DNA from 2 places in the Xanthomonas arboricola pv. juglandis genome. Region 2 is predicted to be linked to the other one. Evidence: predicted binding sites of a transcription regulator. Region 2 holds the regulator's gene; the other holds the start of a gene.
The links. Region 2 encodes FliA, which starts transcription of late flagellar genes. Its sites were predicted from a motif close to TAAAGTTTNNCNNNCNNNGGCCGATAA; they were not measured.
Positions count from the first base shown of each region.

Region 1: a site for FliA is predicted at 1,965-1,991, ahead of KHN93_RS14310 (STAS domain-containing protein). Genes of this name have one in related genera too.

Region 1 is NZ_HG999362.1:3,279,818-3,283,022, forward strand. It holds gene mfd (transcription-repair coupling factor) at 1-1,600, shown strand, start outside; gene KHN93_RS14310 (STAS domain-containing protein) at 2,106-2,435, shown strand; gene KHN93_RS14315 (chemotaxis protein CheA) at 2,452-3,205, shown strand, end outside.
Region 2 is NZ_HG999362.1:2,369,273-2,372,477, forward strand. It holds gene KHN93_RS10330 (protein phosphatase CheZ) at 1-415, opposite strand, end outside; gene cheY (chemotaxis response regulator CheY) at 415-807, opposite strand; gene KHN93_RS10340 (RNA polymerase sigma factor FliA) at 843-1,610, opposite strand; gene KHN93_RS10345 (MinD/ParA family protein) at 1,607-2,491, opposite strand; gene flhF (flagellar biosynthesis GTPase FlhF) at 2,478-3,205, opposite strand, start outside.

The sequences.
Region 1 (3,205 bases), 910 kb from region 2:
CGATCTGGGCAGCAGCCAGCCGATGGACCGCGTGGTCTGCGGCGATGTCGGCTTCGGCAAGACCGAGGTGGCCGTGCGCGCCGCATTTGCCGCCGCCAGCGCCGGCAAGCAGGTCGCGGTGCTGGTGCCGACCACACTGCTGGCCGAGCAGCATTACCGCAACTTCCGCGACCGCTTCGCCGATTACCCGATGAAGGTGGAAGTGCTGTCGCGCTTCAAGAGCACCAAGGAGATCAAGGCCGAGCTGGAGAAGGTCGCCAGCGGCGAGATCGACGTCATCATCGGCACGCACCGGCTGCTGCAGCCGGACGTCAAGTTCAAGGACCTGGGCCTGGTCGTGGTCGACGAAGAGCAGCGCTTCGGCGTGCGGCAGAAGGAAGCGCTCAAGGCAATGCGCGCCAACGTGCATCTGCTCACGCTCACCGCGACCCCCATCCCGCGCACGCTCAATATGGCCATGGCCGGGTTGCGCGACCTGTCGATCATCGCCACCCCGCCGCCGAACCGGCTGGCGGTGCAGACCTTCATCACCGCCTGGGACAACGCGCTGCTGCGCGAGGCCTTCCAGCGCGAGCTCAGTCGCGGCGGGCAGCTGTACTTCCTGCACAACGACGTGGAAAGCATCGTGCGCATGCAGCGCGAGCTGTCCGAACTGGTGCCGGAAGCGCGCATCGGTATCGCGCATGGGCAGATGCCCGAGCGCGAACTGGAGCGGGTGATGCTGGATTTCCAGAAGCAGCGCTTCAACGTGTTGCTGTCGACCACGATCATCGAGTCGGGTATCGACATCCCCAATGCCAACACCATCATCATCAACCGCGCCGACCGCTTCGGCCTGGCGCAGTTGCACCAGCTGCGCGGCCGCGTCGGCCGCTCGCATCACCGCGCCTATGCGTACCTGGTGGTGCCGGATCGTCGCTCGATGACCTCCGACGCGGAAAAGCGCCTGGAGGCGATCGCCTCCATGGACGAGCTCGGCGCCGGCTTTACCCTGGCCACCCACGATCTGGAAATCCGCGGTGCCGGCGAGCTGCTGGGCGAAGATCAGAGCGGGCAGATGGCCGAGGTCGGTTTCAGCCTGTACACCGAGCTGCTGGAACGCGCGGTGCGCAGCATCCGCCAGGGCAAGCTGCCGGATCTGGATGCGGGCGAGGAGGTCCGCGGCGCCGAGGTCGAGCTGCATGTGGCCGCGCTGATTCCCGAGGATTACCTGCCCGACGTACATACGCGCTTGACGCTGTACAAGCGCATCTCCAGCGCCCGCGACGCCGATGCGCTGCGCGAATTGCAGGTGGAGATGATCGACCGCTTCGGCCTGCTGCCGGACCCGGTCAAGCACCTGTTCGCGATTGCCGAGCTCAAGCTGCAGGCCAATGCGCTGGGTGTGCGTAAGCTGGACCTGGGCGAGAACGGCGGCCGGCTGGTCTTCGAGGCAAAACCGGCGATCGACCCGGTCGCGGTGATCCAGATGATCCAGAAGCAGCCCAAGATCTACACCATGGACGGCCCGGACAAACTGCGCATCAAGCTGCCGCTGCCGGAAGGCGCGGACCGCTTCAATGCCGCACGCGGGCTGCTGACGATGCTGGCGCCGAGATAAGCGCGCTGCCCGGTCGGTTGCGCCTGCTTTATGCAGCGCTCTCGACTGTGCAGGACGCAAGCAGGCGTCGGGCGCGTTGCGATCGCGGCGCGAAGTCAATCCGGTCCGGTGCGGCATTTCCACTAACGCCCTTCGCCCATGCGACGCCGGTCCGTGACGCATGCCGCCTGTTTCATGCGTTTTCGCGGCAGTGGCCGTGCACAGATCCATCCTGCACGCATTAAAGAAGTCGGCTGAAAGGCGGCTATCTGTCCTGCAGGACTGTCCAGGACATTGGTTTCCTGAGCCTGCTTGCGACAAAGCTGAGCAATTAATGCCCAGGCAGTGATGGATTTCTCAAATCCGTCACTGCACTGAATTTGGCCTAAATATTCCTGTCACGCGCCGATACCTGCATGGACCGGCATGTCCGCGTGTGCAGAGCTGCCCACGCAAGCCACGCCGGAGCGACCTTCTTCCGCGTCATGGCACGCATCCGTGCGCCATCGCATCGCTTGAGGCATCAATGAACACGCCACTGTCCGATCTACCCGCGCCGCTGACGCTCGCCCTGGAAGGCGAGATGACCATCCGTCGCGCTGCCGAACTCAAGCCGCTGCTGCAGCCGGCCTTGCTGCATCCGGGCGGATTGCACCTGGACCTGGGCGCGGTCAGCGAGATCGACACCACCGGCCTGCAGTTGCTGCTGGCGACCAAGCAGGCGATCCAGGCCGACGGCCGGCCATTTTCGCTGACCGATTCCAGCCGCGCGGTGGTCGATGTGATCGAACTGCTCGGCCTGCTCGAAGCGCTGTACCCGCACGCGGTTGCGGGTATCGGCGAACGCATTCACTAACGGACCGGCAACGCGTATGGATATGAACCAGCTGATGCAGACCTTCCTGGCCGAGAGCCGGGACCTGCTCGAAGACATGGAACGTCACCTGCTCGAAGCCGAGCGTGGCGAGTCCTCGCCGGATGCGGTCAACGCGATCTTCCGTGCGGCGCACACCATCAAGGGCTCGGGCGGCCTGTTCGATCTGCCGCAGCTGGTCGGCTTCACCCATGTCGTGGAAAGCGTGCTGGACCTGGTGCGCGACGACGCGCTGACGCTGAGCTCGGAACTGATCGCGCTGCTGCTGGTGTGCTGCGACCACATCCATGCCCTGGTGGAAACCGCCGCCGACCCCGCTCACGCCGATGCCGACGCACTGGCGGCAGAGGCCGAACCCCTGCTGGCACAACTGCAGACCTACCTGCAGGCCAGCGCATGCGGTGTCACCGCCACCGCCCTCCAGCACAGCACCCCGGAAAAACAGAGCGGTTACTGGCGCATCACGCTGAAACTGTTCGCCGACGCACTGCGCTACGGCAACTCGCCGCTCAAGCTGATCCGCAACCTGCGCGGGCTGGGCTCGGTCGAGTCGATCAGCACCGATGTCAGCCAGCTGCCGAGCTTCGAAGCGCTCGATCCGGAAGCCAATTATCTGGGCTTCCAGATCCTGCTGCGCAGCGATGCCGACCGTGCCGCGATCGAGGACGTGTTCGAGTTCGTGCGCGAAGACTGCGACCTGGAGATCCTCTCGGTGCCGGCACCGATGGACGCCAGCGCGGTGCCTGCCAGCG
Region 2 (3,205 bases):
TCTGCGCCAGCGACAGCTCGGTCAGGTTATGGCGCATCTTGTCCATTAGCGCGCCCTGGTCCTGGTTCAGGCCACCGTCGCGCAGCTGGTTGGCCAGCTCGCGGCATTCCTCGACCAGGTCCAGCGTGCGATGGCTGGCCTTCTCGGTCATTTCCACCACGTGGTCCAGGCGCGAGCAGGCATCGTCCAGTTCGCCGGCTTCCTCGGGCACGGTGGGCAGCTCGCCCAGCGCCTGCCCGAGTTCGCGCGCGAGCCGGCTCAGGCTCTGCATCATCGGGCGCGTGCGCAGCGCGGCGAGGTGGTCCACCTCGCGCCGCCAGGCGACCTGGTCACCGCTTTCCAGTGCATCGAGCGCGTGTTGCAGGCGCTCGATCAGGGCGGCACGTTCGGCATCGGCTTCCACGGTGGCGTTCATCAGGCGGTCGCCGCCAGACGTTCGAACACCTTGCCCAGCTTCTCTTCCAGCGTCTGTGCGGTGAACGGCTTGATGATGTAGCCGTTTACGCCGCACTGGGCCGCTTCGATGATCTGCTCGCGCTTGGCTTCGGCGGTCACCATCATCACCGGCAGGTGCTTGAGCTTGGCGTCGGCGCGGATGTTGCGCAGCAGGTCGATGCCGGTCATGCCGGGCATGTTCCAGTCGGTGACCACGAAATCGAACGGGCCGGCCCGCAACGCCGCCAATGCGCTGTTGCCGTCTTCGGCCTCTGCGGTATTGGTGAAGCCCAGATCGCCCAACAGATTCTTGACGATACGTCGCATCGTCGAGAAGTCGTCCACGATCAAAATCCGCATGTTCTTGTTCACATCAAGCTCCTAACACTAAAAAATGCGCGAAAAAATCATTCGTCAATTTCGACACCGGCATCGGCCAGTTCGAAGACCTTGAGGCGGCCGCGCAGACGCACCACCGCCTGGCCATGGATCTGGCAGACGCGCGATTCGCTGACACCGAGCACGGCGCCGATTTCTTTCAGGTTCAATTCCTGTTCGTAGTACAGCGACAGCACCAGCTGCTCGCGCTCGGGCAACTGGCCGATGGCCTTGCCCAGCTCGCGGCCGAATTCGCCACGCTCCATCATCTGCTGCGGATTGGGGCCGCCCTTGGCGGTGGTGTCCAGCTCGCCGTGATCCTCGATCCGTGACTCCAGGCTCAGCACCTGGCCGCGGGCGGCATCTTCCATCAGACGCAGGTAGTCGGGCAGCGGCATCTCCATCGCGGCGGCCACTTCGGTGGCGGCGGCGGCGCGGCCGGTGTGCTGTTCGATCTTGCGCACGGCGGCGGCGGCGTCGCGTGCGCGGCGGTGCACCGAGCGCGGCACCCAGTCGCCACGCCGGATTTCGTCGATCATCGAGCCGCGGATGCGGATCGAGGCATAGGTCTCGAACGAGGCGCCCTGTTCGGAGTCGTAACTGCGCGAGGCTTCGATCAAGCCGATCATGCCGGCCTGGATCAGATCGTCCACTTCCACGCTCGCCGGCAGGCGCGCGGCCAGATGGTGGGCGATGCGGCGCACCAGGTCGGCGTGCTGGGTGACGATGTCGTTGGCGTTGTTGCGCTGCACGGCGCGGTACTGCGCGCTGGCCGTGGTTGCGGTAGCGGTGCTCATGCGGCCACTCCCCGTTGGATGATGCGTTCGACGAAGAACTCGACGTTGCCGCGCGGCACGGTGGGGGCCTGCCAGCGCGAGGTACGGCGAGCGATTTCTGCAATGGCCTGCGCCGACGGACTGGCGGGGTAGGCCTTGATGACCGGCTGCTGGCGCTGCACCGACAGGCGCAACCAGTCGTCCTGCGGCACGTGGCCGAGGTAGTTCAGCGACACGTCGCCGAGGAATTTTTCGCAGACCCGCGACAGCTTGTCGTACAGCAGGCGGCCCTCGTTGGGGTCGCGCACCATGTTGGCGATGATCTGCAGGCGGTCCACGCCGCGTTCGCGCGAGAGCACCTTGATCAGCGCATAGGCGTCGGTGATCGAGGCCGGCTCGTCGCAGACCACCACCACGGTGTCCTGGGCGGCCTGGCAGAAGGTCAGCACGCTGTCGGTGATGCCGGCGGCGGTGTCGATGACCATCACGTCCAGGTCGCGCTCCAGCTCGGAGAACACGTTGACCAGGCCGATGTGCTGGGCCGGGGCCAGTTCGGCCATGTGGCGGCGGCCGGAGGCGGCCGGGACCACCAGCACGCCGCCGGGGCCTTCGATGATCACTTCATCCAGCGTGCAGCGGCCGGCGATCAGGTCGGCCAGGGTGTACTTGGGCGACAGTCCCAGCACCACGTCCAGGTTGGCCAGGCCCAGGTCGGCGTCCAGCAGCAGGGTGCGCTTGCCCATGTCGGCCAGCGCCACGGCCAGGTTGGCGGAGATGTTGGTTTTACCCACGCCGCCCTTGCCACCGGTCACGGCAATGGTGCGCACCGGGCCCAGGGGCTCGGGACGGGTCGCCGACAGGGGGAAGGCGTTGGTCAGCTTGGCGTATTCACGCGACTGCATGGTTGTGCTCCGGAGTACAGGGCTTATCGGCAGCGCGCCGCAAATCTTCAAGGCGAAGAACGAGACTGGCGGCATTGGCGCGGTGCAGGTCGTCGGGGACCCGCTGTCCGTCAGTCACCCAGGTGATGGGCATTTGGTGATCGACGACGACCGACAGCGCACTACCGAAGCGGCCGGTCTCGTCAAGTTTGGTCAGCACCACGCCCTGGGGCTTGGCGTGGGCGAAGCGGCGCACGACCTCGTCGAGGTCGGAAAAGTGCGCGTTGGCAGGCAGCACCAGCAACGAGGTGACCTGGTGCGCGGCGCGCAACCAGTTGAGCTGGGCGGCCAGGGCGCGGTCGCGCTGGCCCATGCCGGCGGTGTCGATCAGCACCAGCTTGTAGTCGCGCAGGCGCTCGAGCAGTTCCAGCAGGCTCTCGGCGCTGTCGGCCTCGTGCACGGCGATGCCGAGCTGACGGCCGTAGCTGTGCAGCTGCTCGCGGCCGCCGACGCGCTGGGTGTCGGTGGTGACCAGGGCCACGTCGCGCGGGGCGTGCTGGGCGGCGAAGCGCTGGGCGAGCTTGGCGATGGTGGTGGTCTTGCCGGCGCCGGTCGGGCCGACCAGGGCGATCACGCCGCCGCGTTCCAGCGGGTCGACCGGGGCCACCGGCAGGCGCTTGGACAGCAGCCCCAGCATCAGCCCGCGGCCGCGGTGCAATTCGGTATCGGCCGGGA